4 regions of the Pseudomonas sp. FBCC-B545 genome follow, and region 2 is predicted to be linked to each of the others. Evidence: predicted binding sites of a transcription regulator. Region 2 holds the regulator's gene; each other region holds the start of a gene.

Region 1 (7,550 bases), 2.5 Mb from region 2:
GTGTAGGACTGCCACTGGTTGGCATCGGTTTTCACCACGTACTGCACCATCGGGTGGGCGTTACCCTGAGAGTCGTACAACGTAGTGCTGTATTGCGTAGTGAATGTTTCGGACTTGCTCGGATCAAACGGATTCTTGGTCTGGTCGATCACCGGGGACGAGGAGTTGAGGTTGCTGGCCGAGTCCACCTTGGTGGACGCCTTCGGTGGCAGATTCGCCAGGTTCAGTTGCAGGTCCACCAGGCCACCCTTGGTGATCTTGCCATTCTCGTCCGCAGCGTAGCCCTGTAGACGCGAAGTGCCGGTGTTGTTGGTGATGTAGCCGTCCTTGTCCGCACGGAAAGCACCGCTACGGGTGTATTCCAACGAGCCGTCGCTACCCTTCTGCACGAAGAAACCACCACCCTGGATCGCCATGTCGAGGATGCCGCCACCGCCGTTGACGTCGCCCTGGGTGAACTGCTGGGACACCGCCGCCAGGTTCACACCGTTGCCGATAGTATTCTGGCCAGTACCCAGCTTGGAGGCCGCGTAGATATCGGCGAATTCCGCACGGGATGACTTGAAGCCAGTGGTCGCGACGTTGGCGATGTTGTTGCCGGTCACGTCCAGTTGTTTGTTGGCCGCATAGAGGCCGCTAAGGCCGATATTAAAAGACATGTTCTCTCCCTCTGCCGTATCTAGCCGGCTCTATGTACCGATAGTCTGAATTTGCGACAGCTTGACGCTGCCCATGCCGCCTGCAAGGTTGAGCAGCATTTCGCCGCCGGTCTTGCTCAGGGTCACGCTGGTTACCGTGGCCGGCAGTGAGGTGGCCAGGGCCACCGCATCACCCTTGTCGTTCTTGGTGGAGGCATTGAAGGTGTAGGTGCCGGCTGGGGCGATTTCGCCCTTCTCATTCTTGCCATCCCAGATAAAGCTCTGGCTGCCGGCACTCTGCGCGCCCATATCCACGGTGCGCACGACGTTGCCGTCCTTGTCGGTGATCTTGACGGAAATGTTACCCACCGCCGATGGCACCTCCACCGAACCGTTCATGCTCTTGCTGGTATCAACCATGGCTTTGTCGGTCTGGATAATGATCGACCGCCCCACCAGCGACGAAGCCTGCAGCGCTTGCGAGGAGCTGAAGTTGCTGGAGATGTTATTCACCGAGTCGTTGAGGGTGTTGATGCCTTCAAGGCTGCTGAACTGTGCAAGCTGGGCCACGAACGCGCCGTTGTCCTGGGGCGACAGCGGGTTCTGGTTTTTCAGCTGGGTGACCAGCAACTGCAGGAATGCATCCTTGCCCAGCGACTGGCTGCCGGTCGCGGCTTTGGAAACATTCGCTACATTGTTCGAAGCATCCTTGACCTTGGAATTGAACAGGTCCTGGACTGCCGTGTTGTTAGACGTATCAACGATGGCCATTATTTGGCGCCCCTTATCACTGACCCAGGGTCAAGACCTTCTGCATCATGGCTTTGGCGGTGTTCATCATTTCCGCGTTGGTCTGGAATGAACGGCTGGCGGAAATCATGTCAGCCATCTCCTCGACCACGTTGACGTTGGGGTAGTAGACGTAACCCTTTTCGTTCGCGGCGGGATGGTTCGGCTCGTAACGGGCCTCAAGGTTGCTCTGGTCTTCGACTACACCCAGCACCTGCACACCGGAGCCGGCTGCGTCCTGGTCCTGGAACAACGAATCACTGCCGCCGCTCTGACCAGCCTGGAACATGGTGGCAAACACCGGGTGACGCGCGCGGTAAGTTTGGTCAATGCTCGAAGACACGGTCTCGGCGTTGGCGATGTTACTGGCGACGGTGTTCAAGCGCGTGGTTTGCGCGCTCATGCCACTGCCGGCAATATTGAAAACACTGGACAGGGACATGGCTTACTCTCCACGCAGGGCTGACATCAGCCCTTTGAATTTACTGTTGAGCAGGGTGAAGCTGGCCTGGAAGTTCACCGAGTTCTCGGCGTAATTCGATTGCTCCAGTTGGGCGTCGACGGTGTTCTGGTCGATCGACGGCTGCATCGGCGTGCGATACAGCAGCGACTCGTCAGCATTGCCCAGGCCCTGCGCTTCGATATGACGGTTGTTGGTCATGTTCAAGGCGAAGGTGCCGTTCTTGGTCTTGTCCTGCTGGGCAGCGAGCACGGCGGAGAAGTCCAGGTCCCGAGCCTTGTAGTTCGGGGTATCGGCGTTGGCAATGTTGTTGGCCAGGACTTCGGCACGCTGGGCGCGGAAGCCCAGGGCTTGTTCGTGGATACCGAGCGCTTTATCGAAGCTGATGCTCATGGCGGAGACCTTTAGGCTGACCTGCTGTTCGTTAGCAGGGTTATAGCAAGGTACATGCCAATCTTGTGAACCCCCGTATATAAGGGGTTTGCGGGGAGATTGCCGGCGGCAATGCCAGAAAAGCGGCAAGTGATTTCCGCGTGGCGCCAGTAAAGCGGCAATGGGCATTGCCACTTTGATTTATTTTGCCGCAATACAGGTGAAAGGGGGCTTGCCCCCGATGGCTGTGGTTCAGTTGATAAATCTATCACTGACACACTGCTATCGGGAGCAAGCCCCCTCCCACACTCCCACATTGACTTACTTGGCCTGGTAGATGATTCCCGGGCTGCACTGCACCATCTGGTAGTGATCCGGCAGGCCGTTCAAGGCTTCGGAAGCACCAAGGAACAGATACCCGCCGCGCTTGAGCGTGCCGTGGATGCGTAACAGGATGTCTTTCTTCACTTCAGCCGAGAAATAGATCAGCACGTTGCGGCAGAACACCATGTCGAACTTGCCCAGGCTGGCGTAGCTGTCGAGCAGGTTGAACGAGCGGAATTCCACGCGGCTCTTGATCGGTGCCTTGATCGCCCAGCGCCCCGCCCCCTTGGGGTCGAAGTATCGTTGCAGGCGCTCCTGGGACAGGCCGCGGCCCAGCGCCAGGCTGTCGTACTCACCGGTCTTGCAGTTGGTGAGCATGGTGCCGGACAGATCCGTTGCGACAATTTGCGCGCCTGCTTTCAACTGGCCCATATTGGTCCGTTCGAACTCGTCGATGGACATCGAGATCGAGTACGGTTCCTGCCCCGAAGAGCACGCCGCCGACCAGATACGCAAGCGCTGGCCCGGGCTGGCCTTGATCGCCTCCGGCAGCACTTTGTTCTTGAGCACTTCAAAGGGGTAGGTATCGCGAAACCATAAGGTTTCGTTGGTGGTCATGGCATCGACCACCATTTCCTTGAGCCCGCTGCGCGGCTGCGTCTGGATCCGCTGGACCAACTCACCCAGGGACTTGATGCCCTGCTGTTCCATCAGCTTGTTGAGACGGCTGGATACCAGATATTGCTTGTTTTCACCGAGCAATATGCCACAGGCTTTTTCCAGGAAGACCCGGAACTGTTCGAAATCCAAATTACCCGTAGACAATGGTACCGCCTCTTAAATCGTGTGACCGCCAGGGGAGAATCCCTCAGCTGTGATCTGCTGCCTTGATCCGGTCGACTACCCGGGATGCGAGGTCATCAGGACGGAATTTGGCCAGGAAGTCATCAGCACCGACCTTCTTGACCATTGCCTGATTGAATACCCCCGACAACGAAGTATGCAGGATGATATGCAATTTTTGCATGCGTGGATCGTTGCGTATCTCGGCCGTAAGGGTGTATCCGTCCATTTCCGGCATCTCGATGTCGGAAATCATCATCAAGAATTCTTCTTCTGGCTTCTTGCCTTCGTCCACCAGCTTGCGCAGGTAGTCCAGGGCCTGGCGACCGTCATTGAGCGCCACTACGTCCACACCGACAGTTTGCAGACAACGCGTGACCTGCTTGCGCGCCACTGAAGAGTCGTCCACGGTCAGTACGCGCAAAGACACGGCCTTATGCGCGGTCTCGGCATCCACCACACCTACGGAGATGGTTTCCGAGGTCGGCGCTACTTCGGCGAGGATTTTCTCCACGTCGATGATTTCCACCAACTGGTTATCGACCCGCGTCACCGCCGTCAGGTAGTGATCGCGCCCGGTGCCCTTGGGCGGCGGGTGGATTTCTTCCCAGTTCATATTGACGATACGTTCCACCGAGCGCACCAGGAACCCCTGGGTCTTGGTGTTGTACTCGGTAATGATCACGAAGGGACTCTGGCGGTCTTGCAAACCTGAGGACCCCGTGGCCAATGCCAGGTCGAGAATCGGAATAGTCGCGCCACGGATGTTGGCCACGCCACACACGACCGGATTGGACTTGGGCATGATCGTCAACTTGGGGCATTGCAGCACTTCACGCACTTTAAACACGTTGATGCCATACAACTGCTTGCCGTCCAGGCGGAAAAGCAACAACTCCAGGCGATTCTGCCCTACCAGCTGTGTGCGCTGGTTTACTGAATCCATTACACCTGCCATGCCCAGACTCCTAAAACTAGGGGTACGAAGCGTACCCAACACTAAACGGCACGAGCTTTGCTATTTGTTGTTCATGGATATTAAAACGACAGTTTCCCGACACTTTGGCTGCCAACGCTATCGCAGATTGCTCTGCGCCTCGATGGCGTTGCTTGCCTTGGGGCTCAATGCTGCGAGCCGTGCCGACAACGTTACCCTGCCTGATGTACTTATCGGCGTCACCCAAGGGTTTCTTGAGTTCACTGTAGAAGATTATCTGGCAACCACACAGACGCCGGGGCGTTATGAAATCCAAGTCAATCAGTTGGACCCGCGTTTGCGCATGCCCATGTGCGACAGGGAATTGACAGCCACCCTGGAAAGCCCCTCTCAACCCATTGGCCGGGTCACGGTGAAAGTACGTTGTGAAGGTGCCTCGCCGTGGACAATATTCGTGCCTGCGCAGGTCAAGCTGTTCCGTGATGTGGTTGTCGTTGCGCGGCCGCTGAAACGCACCGGTATTATTAGCTTTGAGGATGTGGCCCTGCGTGAACGGGACATCAGCCAGATCAACCAGGGCTATCTGACCTCAGTGGACCAGGCTATTGGGCAGCGGCTCACCCGACCAATGGTCACCGATCAAGTCATCACATTGGTTCACCTGGAACAGGCCGAAGTGATTCGCAAAGGTGACCAGGTGGTGATTTCCGCCAGCAGCGGCGGGTTGAATGTAAGAATGCCGGGTGAAGCGCTGTCCAACGGCGGCATGAGCGAACAGATCCGTGTCAAGAATCTCAACTCCAACCGCGTCATCAAGGCGCGCGTGACCGCCCCCGGGCAAGTCGAGGTCGCTTTATAGAACACTGGTAGAGGACGCTGGGTTTTCCTACACTGTGCACGAGAAGTTCCGTGTGGAGATTTATTGTCATTCGCGCCTAAAGTTTGTTTGGGTATGGCCGAAAACATGGCAAGCGTCCAAATACCCAGAGGTTTTTTCAACATGGTCATTGATTTCAGTCGTTTGAATAACGCCCCGGCTTTGCCAGGCAGTACGCGCACCAGCGGTGCCAAGGACAGCGTAGAAGCCAAGCCACAGCCCCTGCCCGCCAAGGCAGAACAGGCCAGCGTCAGCCAGAGTGGGGAATCGGTTCACCTGAGCAATGAGGCTCAACAGTTGCAGAAGGTCACTGACTCGCTGCGCGACCAGCCGGTTGTCAACAAAGCCCGCGTGGCCGAGTTGAAACAGGCCATCGCCGATGGCAGCTATAAAGTCGACAGCAACCGTGTCGCCAGCAAGCTGCTCAACTTCGAAGCCGAGCGCTAGGCAAAGGCCTGCGCAGGGCTTTTGGACGCTTAAAACCCAAGGCCAGCCATGCACCACGACGAACATTTGCTTCAACTGATCATTGATGATCTGGCGCCGACGCAGCAATTGCTCGAGCTGCTCAAAGAAGAGTCCCTGGCCTTGTACGGCCGGGATATGCGCTTGCTGGAAGAAATCCTGGCGCGCAAACAGTCACTGATCGTGCTGCTCGAACAGCACGGCAAGAAGCGCAGCGAGATTCTGATCAGCCTGGGCCTGCCTGCCGATCATGATGGCCTCGCGCAATTGGCCAGTCACTCTTCGGTAGGTGACCAGTTGCTGTCGCAAAGCAAGGAACTCAACCAATTGCTCGCCCAGTGCCAGGAAGCCAACCTGCTAAACGGCCAGTCGATCCAGCTTCAGCAAGCCACGACCGCCAATCAGTTACGCATACTCCATGGCGGCGAACCTCCAGCACTGTACAACGCACAAGGCTCCACCTCGCGTCTGGTCAAGCCAAGCACCCGCAGCCAAGCCTGACGCCGGTTTACAGCGCGACCTATCCAAAGTGCGCTACATACTGGCAAAATGCCGGTTCTTGCGTGTAGTCGTATTTTGCCTGGAGATGGAAGAACCGTGTTCAACGCCCTTAATGCGGAAGATGCCCCGCAGCCACCGAAGGTCCTCACCACGCCTCTGGAAATCGCCAGCACTTTGCGGATGCTCCAAGATAGCCATGATCCTTTGATCATCACCTTCCACGAGCGCAGCCAACGCTTTCAAAGCTATCTGGTAGACGTTTCCCGCGACAGCACCACGTTGGTCCTGGACGAAATGATTCCCCGTGACGGTGAACGCTACCTGGAGAATGGCGAGCCCTTTCGTATCGAAGGTTTTCACGATGGTGTGCGGATTGCCTGGGAAAGCAATGGCACACTGAGCCTCAGCGAAAAGGACGGCCACCGCATCTACAGCGGCAACATGCCCGCAGAGGTGGTCTACCATCAGCGCCGCAATGCTTTTCGTGCCGCATTGAAACTGGCGCAATTGGTGAATATCGAGTTGGGTGGCGAGAAACTCAAGGCCCCGGTCAACGGTAAGTTGCTGGATATCTCCGCCACCGGCTGCAAGCTTCGCTTTGAAGGCGACATCTCCGAGCGCCTGCAGCTGGGCCAGGTCTACGACCGTTTTGTCGCCGCCCTGCCCTTCGGCAGCATGACCACCGCCGTAGAATTGCGCTACCTGCACTTCGAAGACAAGATCAACATTACGTTCGCTGGAGTGCGCTTCCACAACATGAGTGGCTTGGTGCAACGCCAAGTGGAGCGCTTTGTGTATCAGCTGCAGCGCGAGGCTCGGCGCTTCGACAAAGACGACGATTTTTAAGCTCTAAACGCTGAAGCAAAAAAACGGGCAGATCCTGGCGGGATCTGCCCGTTTTTCGTTCAGGGTCGCGCCCTGCTCAAGTCATGAGGATGTTCGTCCGGGTCTGGGTGCTCTTGCGGCTCTTCATTAGCCGGCTCATCCGTTGCGGGTTCAGGCTCTGGATCAGGAACGCTGACTTGCATCTGCTCCTGCACCACCTGCTCATCCACCCGCGGGTCCAGCGCAGCAACCAATGGCGAACTGGACATGCTGTCGGGCATCGCCACGTGATGCAACGGCGCGTCGTCGACCTGATGCAGATTGGTTACTGCTTTCGGTCGAATTCGCCACACCAGGATCAACGCACAGAGGCTGAAAAACGCGTAGAGCATCTGGCTGCCGAATAGCTTCATGACGACACCTGCCAACAGTGGGCCAACGCTCGCGCCTATGCCATAGGTCACCAGCAGCATGGCCGTCAACGAAACCCGGCGGTCACCTTCGACGTGGTCGTTGGAA
Region 2 (7,550 bases):
ACAGCTGGGTGTGCACCCGCAGCGGGAAGGCTACGTTTTCGAAAACATCGAGGTCGGTGAACAGCGCGCCGCTTTGGAACAGCACGCCCATATGCTTGCGAGCATCGAACAGATCGCTGCGCGACAGGGTCGGCAGATTCTGACCGTTGACCCACACTTCGCCCGCACTAGGCCGCAATTGCATGCCCATCAGGCGCAACAGGGTGGTCTTGCCGCAACCGGAAGGCCCCATGATGCCCGTGACCTTGCCGCGAGGAATGCGAATATCGACGTTATTGAAGATGCTGCGCGTCCCGCGCTTGAAGGAAAGACCCTTCAGCTCGACCGCGTAGGCGTTATCGGCACTCATCTAATCTCCTTGGGATGCAGCCTTTCACTCAGACACCATGTGTGCGACTTTGGTTTGCAAAGGATGCGCAATAGTTAGGCACATGGGTTGGGTGGACCGAACTGGCGGCGAACTATATCACTGCTGGTGCAGAGCCCCCAAGGCCGGAACAGCGCTCGTTCAGATTTGAGACAGGGGAAAAACGTTGCCTGCTATGTTATGGACGGTGATTTTCATGTACCTCGCGCACAAACCCTGACGAACTTACGTGAGCGTATTGATCATTACGGCTATAATCGCCGACTTTTCGTCAGGCTATACGATTCAGACATGAGCCAATCCAGCGAGCTTATCCAATCCGCACAACGCACCATCCGCCTCGAGCTTGAAGCCGTAGAAGGCTTGCTGGCCCATATCGACGCGGATTTCGTGCGCGCCTGCGAGCTGATCCTGGCCAGCAAGGGCCGTGTTGTCGTGGTCGGCATGGGCAAATCCGGCCACATTGGCAACAAGATCGCCGCGACGCTGGCGAGTACCGGGACCACCGCGTTTTTCGTGCACCCGGCCGAGGCCAGCCACGGCGATATGGGCATGATCACCAAGGATGACGTGATCCTGGCGCTGTCCAATTCCGGCACCACCAACGAAATCGTGACCCTGTTGCCCCTGATCAAGCGCCTGGGCATCCAGATGATCAGCCTCACCGGCAACCCGGAATCGACGCTGGCCAAGGCTGCCGATGTCAACCTGAACGTGCACGTGACCCACGAGGCCTGCCCGCTGAACCTGGCGCCCACCTCCTCCACCACTGCTGCGCTGGTCATGGGCGATGCATTGGCCGTGGCGCTCCTGGAGGCCCGCGGTTTTACCGCCGAAGACTTCGCATTTTCCCACCCAGGCGGCGCGCTCGGCCGTCGCCTGTTGCTTAAAGTGGAAAATGTCATGCATTCCGGCGCCGAACTGCCAAGCGTCCCACGCGGCACCCTGCTCAGGGATGCGCTGATGGAAATGACCCGCAAAGGCCTGGGCATGACGGCGATCGTCGAACCCGATGGTCGCCTGGCCGGGGTATTCACCGACGGCGACCTGCGTCGTACCCTGGACCGCACCATTGATATCCACACCGCGACCATCGATGCGGTAATGACGCCTCACGGCAAGACCGCCCGCGCTGAAATGCTCGCGGCTGAAGCTTTGAAAATCATGGAAGACCACCGGATCGGCGCGCTCATCGTCGTCGACAATGATGATCGCCCTATCGGGGCCCTTAACCTTGGCGACTTGCTGCGCGCAGGAGTGATGTAGATGAACGGCGACCTGTTGCAACGCGGTAAAAACATCAAGCTGGCGATTTTCGACGTTGACGGCGTGCTGACCGATGGCCGCCTGTACTTCCTCGAAGATGGCAGCGAATTCAAGACGTTCAACACCCTCGATGGCCAGGGCATCAAGATGCTGATGGCGACCGGTGTGCAAACGGCGATTATCAGCGGTCGAAAGACACCGGTTGTGGAACGCCGCGCACAAAACCTGGGGATTGCTCACCTGTATCAGGGCCGTGAGGATAAACTGGTAGTGCTGGACGAGCTTCTTGGCCAACTCAACCTAAGCTATGAACAGGTCGCCTATTTGGGTGACGACTTGCCTGACCTGCCGGTGATTCGCCGGGTGGGCCTGGGCATGGCCGTTGCGAATGCCGCGGCGTTTGTGCGCGAACATGCCCACGGCACCACCACCGCCCGTGGCGGCGAAGGTGCTGCCCGGGAGTTCTGCGAGTTGATCCTGCGTGCCCAGGGCAGTCTTGAAGCGGCCCACGCCGCCTACCTATAGAGCGTTATATGCTGAGTAAAAAGATCCGCAACTTCCTGTTATTCGGGGTCATCGCCGCGCTGCTCCTGGCGGTGGGCTACTGGAATATCAGCCCGGGGCGCTTTCTCGACAAGCCTGTTGCGCAGGTTGACGAGGGGCTCATCGACAATTTCTCGATAAATGCCTACAGCATACAATTCATGCCGGACGGCAAGGTTCAATACGAGTTGACGGCCGATAAAGTGGAACACCTCAAGGCCTCCGACATCAGCCTGCTGACCAATCCGGACTTGAACCTTTATCGCGGAACCGACTTCCCGTGGCACGTCACCAGCAAGCGTGGCGAGGTCAATTCCGGCGGCACCGAAGTTGAACTGATCGACTCGGTACGCGTCGCACGTACAGACGCACAGAACCGCGACACCATCATTACCAGCAGTCGCATGACGGTATTCCCACAGAAGCAATATGCGCAGACCGAGCAAGACGTTAGAATCGACGGCGCTGGCGGTGTATCGACTGGCAAGGGAATGAAAGCGTATTTGAAAGAAAGCAGGATACACCTGCTATCGAACGTAAGAGGACAGTATGAGGCTCGTTAAAACCCTCCCTATTTTGCTCGGTCTGGGCGCAGCACTGGGAAGCGTGAGCGCCTGGGCTCTGCCGAACGATAGCCAGCAACCGATCCACATCTCGGCTGACGATGCGCAGCTGGATGACAAGCAAGGTGTCGCCACCTATACCGGCGGCGTGATCATCACCCAGGGCTCGATGAAGATCACCGGTAATACGGTGACACTGACGCGTACCCAGGCCGGCGATATCGATGTCGTGACCTCAGTGGGCAACCTCGCTTACTTCGAACAGAAGCAGAAGGCAGAAGATCCAGGCCCGATGAAGGGCTACGGCAAGACCATTCAATACCATGCCCAGCAAAATCGCATTGTACTGATCGACCAGGCCAAGGTGCTGAGCGCCGACGGTAACTCGACCGAAGGCGAGAAGATCGTCTACAACACCCAGACCCAGGTCGCCCAGGCCGGCCGCGCCAATGGCAACAAGGTCACCGCACCTCGTCCGCGTATCGACATGGTTATCCAGCCGAAGAAGAAGGCCGAGTAATGGCGACCCTGAAAGCCCAGCACCTGGCCAAGGCCTATAAAAGCCGCCAGGTGGTACGCGACGTCAGCCTGTCGATCGACAGCGGCCAGATCGTCGGCCTGCTCGGCCCCAACGGTGCCGGCAAGACCACCTGCTTCTATATGATCGTCGGGCTGGTCCAGGCGGACCAGGGCCGCGTATTGATCGACGACCTGGACGTCAGCCACCAGCCAATGCACGGACGTGCCCGCGCCGGTATCGGCTATCTTCCGCAAGAAGCGTCGATCTTCCGCAAACTGTCGGTGGCCGACAACATCATGGCGATCCTGGAGACCCGCAAGGAGCTCGATCGCGATGGTCGCCGCAAAGAGCTGGAAAGCCTGCTGCAGGAATTCCACATCAACCACATTCGCGACAACCTCGGCATGAGCCTGTCCGGTGGCGAGCGTCGTCGTGTGGAAATCGCCCGCGCCCTGGCAACCGCGCCCAAGTTCATCCTGCTGGATGAACCGTTTGCCGGTGTCGACCCGATCTCGGTGGGCGATATCAAGCAAATCATTCACCACCTCAAGGCCAAGGGCATTGGCGTGCTGATCACCGACCATAACGTGCGCGAGACACTCGATATCTGCGAAACGGCTTATATCGTCAACGACGGCCAACTGATTGCCGAAGGCGATGCCGAGACTATCCTGGCCAACGAGCTGGTCAAGGAAGTGTACCTGGGTCACGAGTTCCGCCTGTAGGCACGGTGGTATCGCGGCTTTTCCTGGAGCGCGCAGGAGTCAATAGAAACCTTAGCTTTTTTATTGTTACCGCGCTCTAGGCAAAGCCCCCGAGATCAGGCATATAATTTGCTTATGTTTGGCGCTCACGCGCCCTGTCGTGGATGGCGCATTGCGCCGGCGAATAAGGTGTTAAGCCCCTGCCATGAAACCATCGCTAGTCCTGAGAATGGGCCAGCAGCTGACGATGACACCGCAGCTGCAACAGGCCATCCGCCTGCTCCAATTGTCGACCCTGGACCTGCAACAGGAAATCCAGGAGGCCCTGGAGTCCAATCCGATGCTCGAACGCCAGGAAGAAGGCGACGACTTCGACAATGCCGACCCGCTGGCCGATAACATCGAGCAAAAACCCAACCCCGACGTGCAGGAACCCTCCTACCAGGAAACCGCCCCGACGGTGGATAACCTCGAGGACGGCGAATGGAACGAACGCATTCCCAACGAGCTTCCCGTGGATACCGCGTGGGAAGACGTGTACCAGACCAGCGCCAGCAGCCTGCCGAGCAATGACGATGACGAGTGGGACTTCACCACCCGTACCTCTGTCGGCGAGAGCCTGCAGAGTCATTTGTTGTGGCAACTGAACCTGGCACCGATGTCCGACACCGATCGCCTGATCGCGGTCACCCTGATCGACTGCATCAACAACCAGGGCTACCTGGACGAGACCCTCGACGAGATTCTTGAAGCCTTTGACCCGGAGCTGGACATCGAACTGGACGAAATCGAAGCCGTCCTGCATCGCATCCAGCAATTCGAGCCCGCCGGCATTGGCGCCCGCACCCTCAGCGAGTGCCTGCTGCTGCAATTGCGCCAGTTGCCGGCCAAGACGCCTTGGCTGGCCGAAGCCAAGCGCCTGGTGTCGGACTATATCGACCTGCTGGGCAGCCGCGACTACAGCCAGCTGATGCGCCGCATGAAGCTCAAGGAAGATGAATTGCGCCAGGTCATCGAGCTGGTGCAGAGCCTCAACCCGCGCCCGGGCTCGCAAATCGAGTCCAGCGAAGCCGAATACGTCGTCCCCGACGTGATCGTGCGCAAGGACAACGAGCGTTGGCTGGTGGAGCTGAACCAGGAGTCGGTGCCCCGCCTGCGGGTCAACCCGCAATATGCCGGTTTTGTGCGCCGCGCCGATACCAGCGCCGACAACACCTTCATGCGCAACCAGTTGCAGGAAGCGCGCTGGTTCATCAAGAGTCTGCAAAGCCGTAACGAAACCCTGATGAAGGTGGCGACCCAGATCGTCGAGCACCAGCGCGGTTTCCTGGAATACGGCGACGAAGCCATGAAGCCTTTGGTCCTGCACGATATCGCCGAAGCGGTCGGCATGCATGAATCGACGATTTCCCGGGTGACCACGCAGAAATTCATGCATACCCCACGGGGTATTTATGAGCTGAAATACTTTTTCTCCAGCCACGTCAGTACCTCCGAAGGCGGTGAATGCTCGTCCACAGCGATCCGCGCGATCATCAAGAAACTGGTTGCCGCGGAAAATCAGAAAAAGCCGTTGAGTGACAGCAAGATCGCTGGTTTACTGGAGGCACAAGGCATTCAGGTCGCCCGTCGAACCGTCGCCAAGTACCGCGAGTCCCTCGGGATCGCGCCTTCCAGCGAGCGTAAGCGTTTGATGTGACGGGCGGGCCATAGCGTTCCAGTGGCAGGCGTCTTGCCTGCCGCTTTATGCACTGGCAACGAAGGAGAAGCTGTATGCAAGTCAACATCAGTGGACACCATGTAGAAGTCACCCCTCCACTGCGCGACTATGTCGAGCAGAAGCTGAGGAAGCTTGAAGGACATTTCGACAAGATCACCAACGTGCAGGTCATCATGAAGGTTGACAAGCTTCAGCAGAAGATCGAAGCGACCCTCCAGATACCTGGTGGTGAAGTGGTTGCCAATGCCGAGCATGAAGACATGTATGCATCGATTGACTTGCTCACCGACAAGCTCGACCGCCAACTCAAAAAGCATAAGGAAAAGAATCTGAGCCTGCTCCAAGGCACAGGTCGTTAACTCTCCCCCCATGATCCGACTTGAAACCATCCTGACCCCCGGCCGTTCCCTCGTGAACGCGCCGGGCGGCAGCAAGAAAAAAGCCCTCGAACAAATTGCCAACCTGATCCACCGCGAAGTGCCGGGTCTGGAGATGCAAGATGTCTTCGAGGCGTTGATTGCCCGTGAAAAACTCGGCTCCACCGGTTTTGGCAACGGCATCGCCATCCCTCACTGCCGCCTCAAAGGCTGTGATACGCCCGTGAGCGCCCTGCTGCACTTGGAAGCTGCAATCGATTTCGACGCCATCGACGGTGCCCCGGTCGACCTGCTGTTCGTATTACTGGTCCCGCAAGCCGCCACCGATGCGCATCTGGAACTGCTAAGGCAGATCGCCAGCATGCTTGATCGCAAGGAAGTACGCGAAAAACTGCGCAGTGCCAAGACCAATGAGGCCCTGTATCAGGTCGTCCTGGATGAACAAAACGGGCAGTAATCATGCGTTTGATCATCGTCAGCGGCCGTTCCGGCTCAGGTAAAAGCACCGCCCTCAACGTCCTTGAGGACAACGGTTTCTATTGCATCGACAATTTGCCCGCCGGCCTGCTGCCGGAGCTGGCGGAACGCGCACTGATCCATACTGAATTGGCGCAACCCCTGGTCGCTGTGTCTATCGATGCCCGCAACCTGCCCAGCCACCTCTCGCGGTTTCCGGAACTGCTGGAAGAAGTGCGCGCCAAGCATATTCATTGCGATGTGCTGTACTTGGATGCCGACGAAGAAACGCTGCTCAAACGTTTCTCAGAAACTCGTCGCCGCCACCCGCTCAGCAGCGCCAACCGCTCCCTGGCCGAAGCCATCCAGGACGAGACCAAGTTGCTGGGGCCGATCATTGATCTGGCTGATCTTAAGATCAACACCACCAATCTGAACCTGTATCAGCTGCGCGATGCGATCAAGCTGCGCCTGCTGAACCAGCCAGAGCCCGGAACTGCGTTCCTGGTCGAATCATTCGGTTTCAAACGTGGCATGCCGGTGGATGCCGACCTGGTGTTTGATGTGCGCTGCCTGCCCAATCCCTATTGGAAGCCAGAACTGCGTGATCAGTCCGGATTGGACCAACCGGTGATCGATTACCTGGCCGCGCAACCGGATGTAGAAGAGATGTTCCAGGACATCTCCAGCTACCTGCTCAAATGGTTACCGCGCTTTGCCGCGAGCAACCGCGCCTATGTCACCATTGCCATTGGCTGCACTGGCGGCCACCATCGTTCCGTCTATCTGACGGAACGGCTGGGCCAGGTGCTGCAACAAACCCTCAAGAACGTCCAGGTCCGCCACCGCGACCTTAGCTGAAAGGAACACCATTGCGATGCCGGCTCGGGAAATTGAGATCATCAACAAGTTGGGCCTGCACGCCCGGGCCTCGGCCAAATTCGTCGGCGTGGCCGGGAAGTACCCTTGTCAGATCCGCGCTGGTCGTACACCGGAATCCATGGTCGATGGCAAGAGCATCATGGCGATGATGA
Region 3 (7,550 bases), 2.6 Mb from region 2:
CTGGCGGTGCTCCTGCCGGGCCTGAACCCTGCGAGCCACTTGCAAGCGGTTGCCCTGGATGGTTTCGCCGCCGAACTGTCTGCCGCGCCGTTGTTGGAAAAGTCCGGTGCCCGCGCCTGGTTGGCGGTGGAAGACCCGGCTCATCCATGGCCCGCCCTGGCGCAAGGCAAACCGAGCGCCGGGCCGTTTTACCTGGTGTGGACCCAACCCGAAGCCGGGCACATCAGCCCGGAACAGTGGCCCTTCCAGGTATCCAGAATCAAGCAATTGCAGACGGTTGCCGAACGTTTTCCCGCGTTGTTGCCCGACCCGAAACTGGCCGCAAATGACCCGATCAACCAAGGCTTTGCGTTGTTCCAGAAGAACTGCCTGGCCTGCCACCGCCTCAACGGGGCCGGCGATGCCCAAGTGGGACCGGACCTGAACATTCCCTACAACCCCACCGAGTATTTCGGCGGTGATTTCCTCAAGCGTTATATCCGTGACCCGCAAAGCCTGAGGCGCTGGCCACAGGCAAAGATGCCGGCGTTTGCTGCCAGTGTATTGCCGGATAAAGAGCTGGATATGCTGGTCGAGTATTTGCAGCATATGGCGGGGCGCAAGCACCAACCTTAAGTCTGGAGCAATTCAAAAGTTATTGCTGCTGCACTGAAACCACGGTCGGTGCCACGAATACCTTGGCATGCATCTGCTCATGCCCGCCCCCACGGCGCATACCGCGTACCGGGCAGGCGTCGAGGTAGTCCAGGCCCACGGCCAGTTTCAAGTGCCGCTCCGGCCGGGCCAGTTGGTTGGTCACGTCAAAACTGTACCAGGCGTCATCCAGCCAGGCTTCGGCCCAGGCGTGACTGGCCAGATGTGCGCAGTCTTCGGTGTACAAATACCCCGACACATACCGCGCAGGAACTCCCAGGCTGCGTGCGCAGGCGAGAAATGCATGGGTATGGTCCTGGCACACGCCCGCAGCGCCTGCAAAGGCCTGGGCGGCACAGGTGTCGACTTCGGTAGCCCCCGGCGTGTAGATCATCGCTTGGTTGAGGGCCTGCATCAGGTCAATGAGCGCCGTGCGGTCGCGACGCTGGTGGCAATGCTGCTCGGCAAACCGGCGCAGGGCTTCATCGGGCTCGGTCAGACGCGTGCAGCGCAGGAACGGCCAGGCAGACTGGCTTTCGTGTTCGGCCTCGCGCAACTCGTCGATCTCCACCTGGCCACGGGCGCCGATGATAATGGCGTCGTGGGGTTCGTCCAGGGTCAGCACATGCAGGATATTACCGAAGGGGTCCACCTGCGCCCGCACCGGGCGTGGCAGGTCGAGCTGCCAGCTCAATACGTGCTGGCGTTCGCTGTCATGGGGCGTGAGCCGCAGGTACTGGATGCTGGCGCGCACTTGGTCTTGGTAGTGGTAGGTGGTTTCGTGGCTGATGGAGAGTCTCATGCCGCCTCCAGGTAGGAACTGTAGATGGCGTCGCCCAATTGGCGGACCAAGGGGATAAAGTCGGTCAGCCAGGCATGCAGGCCTTCCTCGAGGATTTCGTCGATCGCGGTAAAGCGCAGGCGCGCGTCCATCTCGGCGGCCAGGCGCTGGGCCGGGCGGCCGTTGAGGCCAGGCAGGCTGGCGAGCACTTGGTCGATTTCCTCGCTGCAGGCCCGCAGCGAGCGCGGGACATCGGCGCGTAACAGCAGCAGTTCAGCCACTTGCCGGGACCCCGGCGCATCACGATAAATCTCGGTGTAGGCCTCGAACGACGACAACGCACGCAGCAGTGCACTCCATTGGTAATACGCGTGAGCCGTGCCATCGCTGACCGACGCGGCCTGGTCGCCGGCCATTTCGTAGCGCGCATCCAGCAGGCGCAAGGTGTTATCGGCGCGCTCGATAAAGGTGCCCAGGCGGATAAAGCGGAAGGCATCGTTACGCATGATGGTGCCGTAGGTGGCGCCGCGGAACAGATGGGAACGCTCCTTGACCCACTCACAAAACCGGCTCATGCCGTATCGGCTCAGCCCCTGCTGGGCGATATCGCGAATGTCCAGCCAAGTGGCGTTGATGTTTTCCCACATGTCGGCGGTGATTCGCCCACGTACCGCATGGGCGCTGGCCCGCGCAGCACCCAGGCAACTGTAGATGCTGGCCGGGTTGGCCGCGTCCAGTGCGAAAAAGTGCAGCAGGCGTTCGGCATGCAATTGGCCGTGGCGCTCGTGGTAATCCTCCAGGGTGCCGGTGATCAACAACGGCATGGCCAGTTCGTGCAGTCCGTCGCCGCGCCCATCCTGAGGCATCAGCGACAGTGAATAGCTGACGTCGAGCATGCGTGCGAGGTTTTCGGCACGTTCCAGATAGCGCGACATCCAGTACAAATCCGAGGCAGTTCTACTCAACATGGCATCAGTCCTCGACCACCCAGGTGTCTTTAGTGCCGCCGCCCTGGGACGAGTTGACCACCAGCGATCCTTCGCGCAGGGCCACGCGAGTCAGGCCGCCGGGCACCACGCGGGTTTCCTTGCCGGACAGCACGAACGGGCGCAGGTCGATATGCCGTGGGGCGATACCGTTTTCGACAAAGGTCGGGCAGGTGGATAAACACAGGGTCGGCTGCGCGATATAAGCGTGGGGCTTGGCCTTGATGCGAGCGCGGAAGGCTTCGATTTCCGCCGCCGTGGACGCCGGGCCAACCAACATGCCATAGCCGCCGGAGCCCTGGGTTTCCTTGACCACCAAATCGGGCAGGTGGGCCAGTACGTGGGACAATTCGTCGGGATTACGGCATTGAAAGGTCGGAACGTTCTGCAGGATCGGCTCTTCATCCAAGTAGAAGCGAATCATTTCAGGGACGAACGGGTAAACCGACTTGTCGTCCGCCACTCCCGTGCCGATGGCATTGGCCAGCACCACATTGGCGCAACGATAGGCCGCAAGCAGACCGGGCACGCCGAGCATGGAGTCCGGGTTGAAGGCCAACGGGTCGAGGAAGGCATCATCTAGGCGGCGGTAGATCACATCCACGGCCTTTGGGCCGTCGGTGGTGCGCATGAACACACGGTCATCGCGTACGAACAGGTCCGCCCCCTCCACCAGTTCCACGCCCATTTCCCGGGCAAGAAAGGCATGCTCGAAGAACGCGCTGTTGAAGCGCCCCGGGGTCAGCACAACCACGCTGGGGTTATCCAGAGGGCTGGCGCTTTTCAGGGTATCGAGCAACAGGTTGGGGTAGTGGTCGATGGGCGCGATGCGCTGGGCCGCAAACAGTTCCGGGAACAGGCGCATCATCATCTTGCGATCTTCGAGCATGTAGCTGACGCCACTGGGCGTGCGCAGGTTGTCTTCCAGTACGTAGTAGGTGCCGTCACCATCGCGTACGAGGTCGACCCCGGAAATGTGGGAATACAGATCACGGTGCAGGTCCAGGCCCTGCATTGCCAACTGATACTGCTCGTTGGCCAGTACCTGCTCGGCGGGAATAATGCCGGCCTTGATAATGCGTTGGCCGTGGTACAGGTCGGCGAGGAACATGTTCAGTGCCTTGACCCGTTGGATACAGCCGCGCTCGACAACCCGCCATTCGCTGGCCGGGATACTGCGCGGAATGGTATCGAAGGGAATCAGGCGCTCAGTGCCCAGCTCATCCCCATAGAGGGTGAAGGTGATACCGGCGCGGTGGAACAGCAAATCGGCTTCACGCCGACGCTGGGCCAGCAATTCCGTGGGGGTGTCGGCCAACCAGCGGGCGAACTCGCGGTAATGAGGACGGACCTGCCCTGCCCCATCGTACATTTCATCGTAATAAGTGCGGATCATGCCGTACTCCTTGTCACCCGGACGCGAGAACCTTCGCAAGGCCCGTGCCAGCGGCATAAACACTTAATAATCAATGACTTGAATAATCCAGGCGGAGTCTTCGCACCATTCCAGTGCGTAGAACGTGCCCATTGCATGTCGCACGCTTCATTGCAACGCGGCCCTTGGCTATCGATCGCATAGCCAGAGTTGATTTCACTGCCCGGCCGGCGCTGCGGATAATCACCTCCATCGGCTGAACAGGACATGTCCTACAGCGAAACCCTTTGTGCAACCGGTACTGTGTTACTTCGTGTACTGATCTGCTCCCTCGAGCTTCCCTTTCCGCCACCCTACTGGGGTGGCTTTTTTTTGCATGTAACAAAACCAGTGCAGGCCCCCCCCCAAACAAAATCGGCCGACCCAAAGGTCAGCCGATACGCTGCGCTGCTCATAAAAACCAACTACATGGGTAACCCACGCACCTCCTGCTTGACGCCCCATCCTTCGATGATCCCACCCAGGGGCTCGACCACCGCCTCGAAGTCTTGCTCGAAGTCTCCTATGCCGTCGTAGGTTGCAAACATGATTTTGCTCAGTTCCAGGTACCAGGCGCCATCGTCGCGCGCGCTGACCTGGGCATTCAGGGATTCGCCACGAAATCGACCCGCAGCCCTGCGCGCCCGTTCCTCATCCGGGAAAATGGCGTAGAACTCAATGGGGTGAAAACGCGAGAAATCGAAGCCGCCCTCTTTCATGCGGCGCAGGACGTTGGTACTGATGTCTTCTTGATAGGCTGTGCTCATGAAAAGTGCTCCTCAAATGATGGATAGACTTTCCGTGCTTCCCGAAGCTCGCGCCCTACTGGCGCGAGTACTACGGCAGGAACAACACCGCTGGAAAACAAGCATGTAGCTGACAAGACCAGACCTTAGCGATTCATTCGCTGATCTCGATTGCAGAGTAGCGCGAAGCTATCACCTCCACCAGAGGTGCTTGATGGGTCTAACGGAAATATTCAGGCCGCGGGTTCGACCTTGAGGTCCTTGATACCATTTTGATCATGCAGGCTCTTGACCGTGGGCTCGGGAACACGATCGGCAAGATCGTTAAGGTCCAGCTTTTCTAACACCGGCGACACACGCACCCGCACCATCTGTGCGGCTTCTTCCAGCGTCGGCTCATGCTCGCAGTCGAATTGCTCGACTACCGGCTCGCCACGGTCATTGATGAAAGAAACATTCCACTTCGGCATCGGTGCCTCCTCGATAAAACCCCATGTGTGGGCTTACATCTATCTGGACCTTGAGGCTTCGCCAAACGTTCCACCCAAGGCAGGAGGCACCGGATCAGTTGCGCTTATTTTTCAGCGCGTTCCTTGAGCGCCCTCAAGGTATTGAACGGCGCTTCCACCACGAACTTGTTGGCCAACCACGACGGCACGCTGCCGCCCGGCTCGGTGTGCACTTGGTAGGTCACTTCGGTCTCATTGGCGCCCTTGGGCACCAGTTTCCAGGAGCCTTCGACCTGAGCGACCCGCACATAGCCTTTTTCTTCGGGCTTGTAGGTAGGCACGCCCTGCAAGGTGCGGGTTACGCTGCCATCGGCGTTTTTAGCGGTTGTGACATGAATATACGAGTCACGATCGCTCACCGGAAACGGTGCCTTGAATTGCGTGTAGGTCCAGGCTTCGTCGCCTTTCTTGTCGACCAGTTTCTGGGATTTGCACTCGTGAATCCACGCGCAGGCACCCGCCACGTCTTCCTGCAATGCAACGATCTTGGCCACAGGCGCCTTGATCACGGTCACGCCGCGATACGCTTTGTACTTGGAGCCGGCAACTTCGCTCAGGGACACCTTGATACCGTCTTCGTCCTTGGCCACTTGCCATTCCTCAGCCTGGGCAGTAGCAGCAAACAGCAGTGTAAAACCGCACAACACGGCCAGTCGTTTCAGCGAACCCATTGTTGTATTCCTTATTGTTGAAGTTCCAATAGTAAAGCCCATCAAGCCGCCGTCATCTGCTCCCACCAGCCGATCAAGCGAATTGCATCGGCCTGGTCATTGCCACAGACCTCGATATCAGCCTTGAAATCACTGCACACCGCCGGCCGTTCAGGCAGGCCGAACAGCTGGCACAGTTGTCCGACCGACAGGTGCAGGCAGCGAACGCCTGCAGGCTTGCCCTGGGGCATTCCGGGCAGCGGCGAACTGATGGAGGGGGCGATGCAGCATGCGCCACAGCCTTCACGGCATTTCATGACCAGCAGGTCCTCGACGACTCAATAGGGATGACCGGGCTAGAGTACGCCCTTAAACAGCCGTTTTAAAATGGTCAAACAGGGGTTTTTCGCGCAAAACAAAAGTGACCGACCAGTCTGCGACAGATGGTCGGCAACCTGGGTCACGCATAGCGGCAATGTTTATTGCTTGAATTCGAAATCCAGCGCGGCGCCTTCAACATCACGGCGCTCATCGTTGCGCAGTTGCAGCTTCATCTCATTGCTGAGCAAGCGGCCGTTGATCTGGAACGCACTGTTGTCGGTGGGCTTTTCGCCAAACAGCGGCGGCAGCAAGGGCACGCTCTTGGGCTTGGGCATGGTGCCGATGGGCTGCAACAGCCTGACCATGTCAGAGGGCAGCGAAAGGTCCAACTGTGCCGGTGGCAATTTAGTCTGGGCGACTTCATGGGCAGACTTGGACTTGCTCGCAACGGGCGCGCGCTTTTTGCTCGCTACGGCTTTTTTCTGTGTGGCCGGGGCTTTTTTCACGGGCGTCGGCTTCTTCACGGAGACCTTCTGCTCAACACTGGCAGCCGACGTGCTATCGCCCACCGGCGTGGCTGCCAGCACACCGCTAACATTGCACAGGCTCAACAAGCCAATCACCAAGGTAACGCGAAAAATAGATGTCATATCGCCAACAGCGTTAACGGCAGAAGGCCATATGCTCGCTTGTTGTGCACGGCATGACAAGGGCGCAGATCAATGCTGTCCCCTTTGCACGTCTCAAAAACCCGCCGCGGTCTCCTGGCACAACTGGCTGGCCAGCATGCCCAAGGTCATCAACGCCCGCTCTGCCTCGCGGTTCCAGGGGGTACCGCAGTTGAGGCGAATACAGTGGTTGAACTGTTCCGTATTACTGAAGATCAGCCCCGGCGCAATACTGATGCCCTGTTGCAGGGCACGGACGTGCAGTTCCTGGGTATTGACCCGACCCGGCAAACTGACCCACAGGATAAAGCCGCCGGTTGGACGGGTCATCTGGGTGCCTTCGGGGAAATATTGCTGCACCGCCAGTTGGAAGGCGCTGAGGTTCTTGCGGTATTCCTGGCGGATGTAGCGCAGGTGGCGGTCGTAGCCACCGTTTTCCAGGTAAGCCGCGACCCCCATCTGGGTGACACTGCAAGCTGAGTGGGTACTGAACATCTGCAGGCGCTGGATCTCCTGCTGGTACTTGCCGGCGATCATCCAGCCGATGCGCACACCCGGGGACAAGGTCTTGGAAAAACTCGAGCAGTAGATAACCCGGTCAAGGCGGTCGTAGGCTTTCAGAGCCTTGGTGCGACCCAGTTCGAACATCAGCTCGCCATAGATATCGTCCTCGACGATCTGGATATCGAAATCCGACGCCAGGCGCAGCAGTTGTTTCTGGCGCTCCTCGGGCATGGTGCCACCCAGGGGGTTGCTCAGACGCGTGGTGAGCACCAGCGCCTTGATCGACCACTGGTTGGCGGCCAGTTGCAGGGCTTCCAGGCTCATTCCCGTGGCTGGGT
Region 4 (7,550 bases), 2.7 Mb from region 2:
GCACCCGCAGTTCGCCATCGTCCCCCAGCAGCAGGTTTTCCGGCTTGATATCGCGGTGCAGGATCTGCCGGCGATGCAGCAGGCCTACGGCCCGCAGCAAACGTTCGGCGATAGTCTGCCACTGCGCCAGCGGCAACGGGCCTTGCTGCTGGAACAGCTGGGCCAGGGTCTGCCCGGGATATTCGCGCATCACGTAGTACAAGTGCTGACGACCACTGGCCGCGTGGACTTCAGGAAAGGCGCGGCCGGCGACTCGGCGCAGGAACCATTCTTCCGACAACAAGGCTTGGGCCGCGTCGGTGTCGTCGTCGTGGCTCAGTGGCAGGGTCTTGAGCAGCCAGGGTTGTTGCTGGGCATCGCGGACCCGATACAACAGCGACTGCCGACTTTGGGCCAGCACGCTCTCCACTCGCCAGCCTTCAAAGGTCTGGCCGGCCTTCAGCGCTGGCGGCAGCGGCCATTGCTGTAACTGCACCAGGGCGTCGCCGAGAGTGGCGGCGCCGAGTCGGTCGATACGCACCAGCAACGCACTGGCGTTGTCTTGGCTGCCGGCCAGGTGCGCAGCGTTGACCAGGGTGCTGACGGCCAGGTCGAGGTCGCTTTGTTCACGCAGGATCGTGCCGATGCTGGCGTCGCCCAGTGTGACCCACACCCCGTCGCTGAGCAGCAGGAAGCATTCACCTTCGCGCAGTTCGCCGTCGAGGAAATCCAGCATCAGGTGCTGATCCAGGCCTAGGGCGCGCTTGAGCACATGTTGCATGCCGGGCTGTTCCCACACATGGTCTTCGCTGATGCGTTGCAACTCGCCGTTGAGCCAGCGATATACCCGGCAATCGCCGACATGGGCCAAGGTGAAGCGCCGGCCGCGAAACACCAGGGCACTGAGGGTGGTCAGCAGCGGTAGCCCGCCGCCATTGGCCTGCAACCAGCGGTTTTGCGCCAGCAACAGGCGCTCCAGCGCCTGGGCCACGCCCCAGGTCTGCGGCGTGGCGTAGTAGTCCAGGGCCAGGGCCTGCAGGGTCGAGCGTGCGGCCAGGCCACCGTCGGCGCATTGGCTGACGCCATCGGCCAGTGCGCACAGGTAGCCTTTACTCGCCGCCAGTTCCGCCAGGGGCGTGACCACGCGCAGCGCATCCTGGTTTTCGCTGCGCGGGCCGATGGCACTGGCCTGGGCGACGCTCAGTTGCAGGCTCATCAGACGCGTGCGGCGGTCACGGCGGCCGACCCCCAGGTGGTTCTCCAGCGCCGTTTCACGCCATGCAGGCCGAACCAGGCCACCACACCGAGACTGGCGAACAACCATAGGGCCAGTTGATAACTGCCGGTACTCTGTTTGATCGCGCCCATTCCGGCGGCGAGGGCGAAGCCGCCGATGCCGCCAGCCATGCCGATCAAACCGGTCATGACGCCGATCTCATTACGAAAACGTTGCGGTACCAATTGGAATACCGCGCCATTGCCGGCACCAAGGCCGAGCATGGTGCAGACGAAAAGTGCCAGCGCCGCGTAGGAGTTGGGCAGGTTGAAACCCACTGCCGCAATGCAGATCACTGCCACGCTATACATGCCGAGCAGGGTCTTGATCCCGCCGAAACGATCCGCCAGGGCGCCGCCCAAGGGCCGCATCAGGCTGCCGCCGAACACGCAGGCGGCGGTGTAGTAGCCGGCAGTCACCGGGCTCAGGCCGTACTGGTCGTTGAAGTAGCCGGGCAGGGCGCTGGCCAGGCCGATAAAGCCGCCGAAGGTCACGCTGTAGAAAAACATGAACCACCAGCTGTCGCGGTCGCCCAGGGCCTTGAAGTAGTCGGCCATGGATTTGGCTTTCGGCCGCTCTGGGGCATTGCGTGCGAGCCAGGCGAACACGATCAGCGTCAGCACCAGCGGAATCAGCGCAAAGCCGAACACGTTGCTCCAGCCGAACGCGGCCGCAAGCACCGGTGCCAGCAATGCGGCGAACACGGTGCCGGAGTTACCGGCCCCGGCGATGCCCATGGCTTTGCCCTGGTGTTCCGCCGGGTACCACTGGGACGCCAAGGGCAGGGCGACCGCAAAGGAGGCACCGGCCATGCCCAGGAACAGGCCCAGCAGCAAGGCTTGCTCGTAGCTGTGGATCCCCAGTTTCCATGCACAGAACAGCGCCACGATCACAATCACCTGGCCAATCAAACCTGCGGTCTTGGGCGATAGCTTATCGGCCAGCATGCCCATCAGAAAGCGCAGCAGCGCGCCGGCCAGGATCGGTGTCGCCACCACCAGGCCACGCTGTTGAGTGGTCAACTGCAAGTCGGCGGCAATCTGCACCGCCAGCGGGCCCAGCAGGTACCAGACCATGAAGCTCAGGTCGAAATACAGGAACGCGGCGAACAGGGTCGGGGTGTGCCCGGATTTCCAGAAACTTGATTTCATCATGCACCTCAACGGTTGGGGGCTAGGGGACCAAAACGCAAAAAACGCCGCCACCAGGTTCGCGAGGGGCAAACCGGATGGGCGACGTCTTTGTCGTGGAGGGGCAACCGCCGTTGGCTACCTGTCAGGATTGTTTTAGCAAGAGCTGAGCCAGATCAGCCGAGCAACTCGCTCATGGCAATAATCTGCTCCGCCACCTGGATCAGTTTCTGTTGGCGACTCATGGCCTGGCGGCGCATCAGGGTGTAGGCCTCTTCTTCATTGCAGTCCTTCATTTTCATCAACAGGCCCTTGGCCAACTCGATGCGCTTGCGTTCGGCCAACTGCTGGTCGCGGGCGTGCAGCTGGGCGCGCAGCGCCTGGTCGCTCTCGAAGCGGGCCATGGCCACGTCAAGGATCGGTTGCAGGCGCTGGGCCTGGATGCCTTCGATAATATAGGCACTGACCCCGGCCCTGATTGCCTGGCGCATCACGTTCGGGTCGTGCTCATCGGTAAACATCACGATGGGCCGGGGTTGGTCGCGGCTGACCAGCACCACTTGCTCCATCACGTCGCGACCGGGTGACTCGGTATCGATCAGGATCACGTCCGGGCGCACCGTTTCGACGCGTGCGGGCAGGTCGATGGTCAGCCCCGACTCATCGATCACTTCGAAACCAGCCTCGGTCAGCGCAGCCTTGAGGCGCCCGACCTTGCGCGCAGTGTCATTGATCAACAGGATTCGCAGCATTGTCATACCCCTTTCAGCGCAGCGCTTGGCGGCTGGCGTCATCGGCCAGGGCATGCAGGCGGAAGCTGCGGGCGTAACCGGCAGGGTCGGAGCCGTCCCAGGTCTTGCCGTCGATCAACTGGCTGCTGCGCATCTCTGAGTCGCTGGCGGCAATGCCCAGCGTCTCGGCCGCCCGGCGATACAGCGCCAGTTGCTGCACCTGCCGGGCGACGCCCAGGTAGTCAGGGTCTTCACGCAACAAGCCCCAGCGTCGGAACTGGGTCATGAACCACATACCGTCGCTGAGGTAGGGCAGGTTCACCTCGCCACCGGCGAAAAAACGCAATGCGTGGGGATCTTGCCACTGGTAGCCCAGGCCATCGTCATAGTTGCCCAGCAGTCGCGGCTCGATACAGTCCAGTGGGGCGTCCAGGTACTCGCGGGCACTGAGCAATTGCGCAGTGGAGCGGCGGTTTTCGCTGCCCTGTTCGATAAACCGGCTGGCCTCGAGGATCGCCATCACCAGCACGCGAGCGGTATTGGGATACTCGTCGACGAAGGCCTGGGTGCAGCCCAGGACTTTTTCCGGATGATCGGGCCAGATCGCCTGGCTGGTCGCCAGGGTAAAGCCTTGATTTTCCTTCACTGCGCTGGCGCTCCAGGGTTCGCCGACACAAAACCCCTCGATGCGCCCGGCTTGCAGGTGCGCAACCATCTGCGGTGGCGGCACCACTACGCTGTTCACATCCCGCAACGGATGAATGCCTTGGCTGGCCAGCCAGTAATACAACCACATGGCGTGGGTGCCGGTGGGAAATGTCTGGGCGAAGGTCAGTTTCGTCCGACTTTGGTGCACATGGCGTTCCAGTGCCTCAGGAGTGACCACACCCTGGGTTTGCAGGCCGCGGGACAGGTTGATGCTCTGGCCGTTCTGGTTCAGCCCCATCAGCACCGCCATGGGGCAGGGGGCGACACCGCCGATGCCCAGATGCACGGCATAGATCAGCCCGTAGAGACTGTGGGCGGCGTCCAGTTCGCCGCTGACCAGCTTGTCCCGCAGGTTGGCCCAGGACGACTGGCGCTTGAGATTCAGCGTGAGGCCATAGGGTTGGGCAAAGCCCTGGGTGGCGGCAACTACCAGCGAGGCGCAATCGGTCAATGCCATGAAGCCCAGATCGAGGCTGCTTTTTTCCGGGGCGTCACTGCCGTTTACCCAAGCCAGTGGATCGTTCATCAACACCTGCCTTTTTCCAGGAAAGCCGTGATTCCCTGGGGTGGCGGTGCAGGCCATTGCAGGGTAACCACGCCTATGTACGTAGGCTCGCCGAGTCTTTGGCGCGGGCCTGTTACAGAGTGCATAGCAAGGCACATGCCATGGGCTGGAGGGTGGGTTCTGCCGTCAGCTTTCCATCATGATTGAACCTCGTGCGCCTCGCAGTATGGCCGCTTCTTCAAGCCATACAGCCCGGGAATATCTACGGTGCACGCTGATTCATCTGTAACGATCAAATACCGCTTGCTGTACCTCGGGCTGATCTGTGGCGTGTTGTTGCCGGGCAGTCGAGCTGCCTGGTGCGAGGCGTACCAGGCACGGTATGAAGGCCTGCGCACCTTCAGCCGTGCCCCATTGCCGCCCACGACCGTACTGGCGCAGTTGACCACCGCGCAACTTGAGCCTGTGCAACGTGCGTTCCTGCAAACAGATCCTGAGTTTTCCCCCTGAAAAAGGCCTTTGTCCATGCACCTGGAAATACTGTTGCAGGAACAACTGATCAGCCGCAAGCGTCTGGCTGCGTTCGCACCGGGGAAGGTGCTGCCCTTGGATCCGGGGGTAACCCGATGTGTGGAGGTGCGGGTCAATGGGCAACTGATGGCATTGGGTGAGCTGGTGCAACTGGAGGACCGGCTGGGAGTGGAGTTGCAGGAGACCTATCAGGAGTGGATCTCTCAATAAGGGCGGGTAGCGAATTGTCCTACCGGAGGGTGCAAAAAAAAGTCGGCTGAATGGGTTTTGTCCTAGCGCGGGCCGAAGTGCCGATTTCTATAGTTGTGACATTGGCGCGAGCTGGCACAGGAAATAAGGATTTTGAATGGCAGTAGTCGAATGCAGAGGTGTGTATGGTCGTCGTGACTGCTGAACCTGCGACTTCCCTGGTCTTTGCTCGCTGGACTTTGCATGGCGATGGCCGGTTGACGGGCGGGCACGCGGATATTCAGTTGCCACCCAAGGAGGGGCAGGTTCTGCGTCTGCTGCTGGCCTCCGGTGGCACGTTGATGACCAAGGACCGTTTGTTGGAACTGGCCTGGTCCCGGGGCGAGGTGGCCGATGAGTCACTGACGCGATGCATTTACTCCCTGCGCAAGCACCTGGGTGCTGACAAAGGGTTTATCAAGACGATCTACGGCAAGGGGTATCGCTTTACCTGCCCGGTGCGGGTGGTGAGCGACCCATCAAGGCACGTTGTGCACGTGTGCTCATTCTGCGGTCAGGCCAGCAATGCTTAAGGGGGGAAGCAGGAGCCTGCTGTTCGGCTTGCTGATGGGCAGCAACCAGGCACTGGCCTATTGCTGGGACGAAATGGCCCGGCGACACGATCTGGAACCTGAGTTGTTGCAGGCCATCGCTGCGGTAGAGTCGGGTTACCGCTCCCAGGCCATGAACTACACCAACCGCAACGGCACGCGTGATATCGGCCTGATGCAGATCAACAGCATCCACCTGCCGCGTTTGCTCAAGCAGGGCATTACCGAAGAGCGTCTGCTGAACGAGCCTTGCCTGTCAGTGGAGGTCGGTGCCTCGATCCTGGCTGAGTTTATCCAGCGTTTCGGATATAACTGGACGGCGGTGGGTGCCTACAACGTCGGGCCGGGTTCAGGCCCGCAGCGTGAGGCACTACGCCTGCGGTACGCGGAAAGGATCTGGGTGCGTTATGAAGCGCTGGTTTCGCAGCGTCAATGAGATCAGCGCGGCGCGCCTCGCATGCGGCCCGCCACCCCGGCTATAATCGGCGCCACCTTTTGCCGCCATCCGAGTCTAGCCCGCCCATGTATACCTTGGCCCGCCAGCTGTTGTTCAAACTCTCCCCGGAAACCTCCCACGATCTGTCCCTGGACCTGATCGGTGCCGGTGGCCGCCTGGGACTCAATGGCCTGGTATGCAAGGCGCCGGCGAAAATGCCGGTGTCGGTGATGGGGCTGGATTTCCCTAACCCGGTCGGCCTGGCAGCCGGCCTGGACAAGAACGGCGCGGCCATCGATGGGTTCGCGCAGCTGGGGTTCGGCTTTGTCGAAATCGGCACCGTGACCCCGCGGCCACAACCGGGCAATCCCAAACCACGCATTTTCCGCTTGCCGGAAGCCGAGGCGATCATCAATCGCATGGGTTTCAACAATCTGGGCGTCGACCATCTGCTGGCGCGGGTCCAGGCGGCGAAGTACACAGGCATCCTTGGTATCAACATTGGCAAGAACTTCGATACGCCGGTTGAGCGCGCGGTGGATGACTACCTGATCTGCCTGGACAAGGTCTATGCCCACGCCAGCTATGTCACCGTCAACGTCAGCTCGCCGAATACGCCGGGCCTGCGCAGCCTGCAATTTGGTGACTCCCTCAAGCAACTGCTCGAAGCCTTGCGCCAACGCCAGGAAGATCTGGCCGTGCGCCACGGCAAGCGCGTGCCTTTGGCGATCAAGATCGCGCCGGACATGAGCGATGAAGAAACCGTGCTGGTGGCCCAGGCCCTGGTGGAGTCGGGGATGGACGCAGTGATTGCAACCAACACTACCCTCAGCCGCGTGGGCGTCGAAGGCCTGGCTCATGGTGACGAGGCGGGCGGCCTGTCGGGCGCGCCGGTGCGGGACAAGAGCACCCATATCGTCAAGGTGCTGGCGGCCGAGTTGGCTGGGCGTTTGCCGATCATCGCGGTGGGCGGTATCACCGAAGGCAAGCACGCTGCCGAAAAGATCGCGGCTGGCGCGAGCCTGGTGCAGTTGTATTCAGGGTTTATCTACAAGGGGCCGGCGCTGATACGCCAGTCGGTGGATGCCATCGCTGCCTTGCGCTGATGCATACGCTAATCGGCAGGTAATAAAAAGGGCTCCATAAAGGAGCCCCTGGGCCGAAGCCCGCCGCCCGGATGGGGCGCGCGTGGTTAAGTCGTTACATATTCAGAGGTGTGTGTCGGAATTTAAGTGCCCTGATTAGCCGACGGCGTGAAGTTCGTTGAGTCTGTGGATTCCCGCAGTGCCAGTCATACCGTCCCAGTTGTCGCCGCGTCCTTCTCGCCAGCCGTTGATCCAGGCTTGGCGTACCGACGGTAGAGTAAATGGGCAAAGCTCACGGGATTTTCCATGAACACCATATTGATATCCGCGTAAAAATGCTCTTTCCAACGGATCACGCTTAAGTCTTCTCATAGGGTGTTTCCCTCACTT

Evidence for each region. The regulator sigma-54, encoded in region 2, starts transcription at its own class of promoters, with help from an activator protein. The targets are predictions, from matches to a motif close to ANTGGCATNNANNTTGCTNT.
Region 1: the regulator sigma-54 is predicted to act here: its motif matches at 2,323-2,342, upstream of flgB (flagellar basal body rod protein FlgB).
Region 3: the regulator sigma-54 is predicted to act here: its motif matches at 3,829-3,848, upstream of NMB39_RS07515 (circularly permuted type 2 ATP-grasp protein).
Region 4: the regulator sigma-54 is predicted to act here: its motif matches at 4,474-4,493, upstream of NMB39_RS07830 (CmpA/NrtA family ABC transporter substrate-binding protein).

The regions. Positions count from the first base shown of each region.
Region 1 covers NZ_CP101441.1:1,487,011-1,494,560, reverse strand. Annotated here, with positions in the region: gene flgE (flagellar hook protein FlgE) at 1-659, opposite strand, end outside; gene flgD (flagellar hook assembly protein FlgD) at 690-1,409, opposite strand; gene flgC (flagellar basal body rod protein FlgC) at 1,426-1,869, opposite strand; gene flgB (flagellar basal body rod protein FlgB) at 1,873-2,280, opposite strand; gene cheR (protein-glutamate O-methyltransferase CheR) at 2,581-3,408, opposite strand; gene NMB39_RS06955 (chemotaxis protein CheV) at 3,452-4,384, opposite strand; gene flgA (flagellar basal body P-ring formation chaperone FlgA) at 4,458-5,222, shown strand; gene flgM (flagellar biosynthesis anti-sigma factor FlgM) at 5,364-5,687, shown strand; gene NMB39_RS06940 (flagella synthesis protein FlgN) at 5,736-6,206, shown strand; gene NMB39_RS06935 (flagellar brake protein) at 6,303-7,052, shown strand; gene NMB39_RS06930 (MFS transporter) at 7,112-7,550, opposite strand, start outside.
Region 2 covers NZ_CP101441.1:5,249,161-5,256,710, forward strand. Annotated here, with positions in the region: gene NMB39_RS24230 (ATP-binding cassette domain-containing protein) at 1-349, opposite strand, end outside; gene NMB39_RS24235 (KpsF/GutQ family sugar-phosphate isomerase) at 659-1,633, shown strand; gene NMB39_RS24240 (KdsC family phosphatase) at 1,634-2,158, shown strand; gene lptC (LPS export ABC transporter periplasmic protein LptC) at 2,167-2,739, shown strand; gene lptA (lipopolysaccharide transport periplasmic protein LptA) at 2,726-3,259, shown strand; gene lptB (LPS export ABC transporter ATP-binding protein) at 3,259-3,984, shown strand; gene NMB39_RS24260 (RNA polymerase factor sigma-54) at 4,169-5,662, shown strand; gene hpf (ribosome hibernation-promoting factor, HPF/YfiA family) at 5,737-6,042, shown strand; gene ptsN (PTS IIA-like nitrogen regulatory protein PtsN) at 6,053-6,517, shown strand; gene rapZ (RNase adapter RapZ) at 6,520-7,377, shown strand; gene NMB39_RS24280 (HPr family phosphocarrier protein) at 7,394-7,550, shown strand, end outside.
Region 3 covers NZ_CP101441.1:1,607,075-1,614,624, reverse strand. Annotated here, with positions in the region: gene NMB39_RS07530 (c-type cytochrome) at 1-615, shown strand, start outside; gene NMB39_RS07525 (transglutaminase family protein) at 635-1,435, opposite strand; gene NMB39_RS07520 (alpha-E domain-containing protein) at 1,432-2,382, opposite strand; gene NMB39_RS07515 (circularly permuted type 2 ATP-grasp protein) at 2,387-3,796, opposite strand; gene NMB39_RS07510 (ribonuclease E inhibitor RraB) at 4,240-4,581, opposite strand; gene NMB39_RS07505 (hypothetical protein) at 4,794-5,030, opposite strand; gene NMB39_RS07500 (START domain-containing protein) at 5,135-5,740, opposite strand; gene NMB39_RS07495 (YkgJ family cysteine cluster protein) at 5,782-6,036, opposite strand; gene NMB39_RS07490 (translation initiation factor 2) at 6,199-6,690, opposite strand; gene NMB39_RS07485 (aminotransferase-like domain-containing protein) at 6,784-7,550, opposite strand, start outside.
Region 4 covers NZ_CP101441.1:1,673,211-1,680,760, forward strand. Annotated here, with positions in the region: gene NMB39_RS07815 (bifunctional protein-serine/threonine kinase/phosphatase) at 1-1,195, opposite strand, end outside; gene NMB39_RS07820 (nitrate/nitrite transporter) at 1,195-2,406, opposite strand; gene NMB39_RS07825 (ANTAR domain-containing response regulator) at 2,562-3,137, opposite strand; gene NMB39_RS07830 (CmpA/NrtA family ABC transporter substrate-binding protein) at 3,151-4,350, opposite strand; gene NMB39_RS07835 (hypothetical protein) at 4,597-4,839, shown strand; gene NMB39_RS07840 (FliM/FliN family flagellar motor switch protein) at 4,855-5,070, shown strand; gene NMB39_RS07845 (winged helix-turn-helix domain-containing protein) at 5,235-5,621, shown strand; gene NMB39_RS07850 (transglycosylase SLT domain-containing protein) at 5,614-6,075, shown strand; gene NMB39_RS07855 (quinone-dependent dihydroorotate dehydrogenase) at 6,162-7,181, shown strand; gene rmf (ribosome modulation factor) at 7,317-7,532, opposite strand.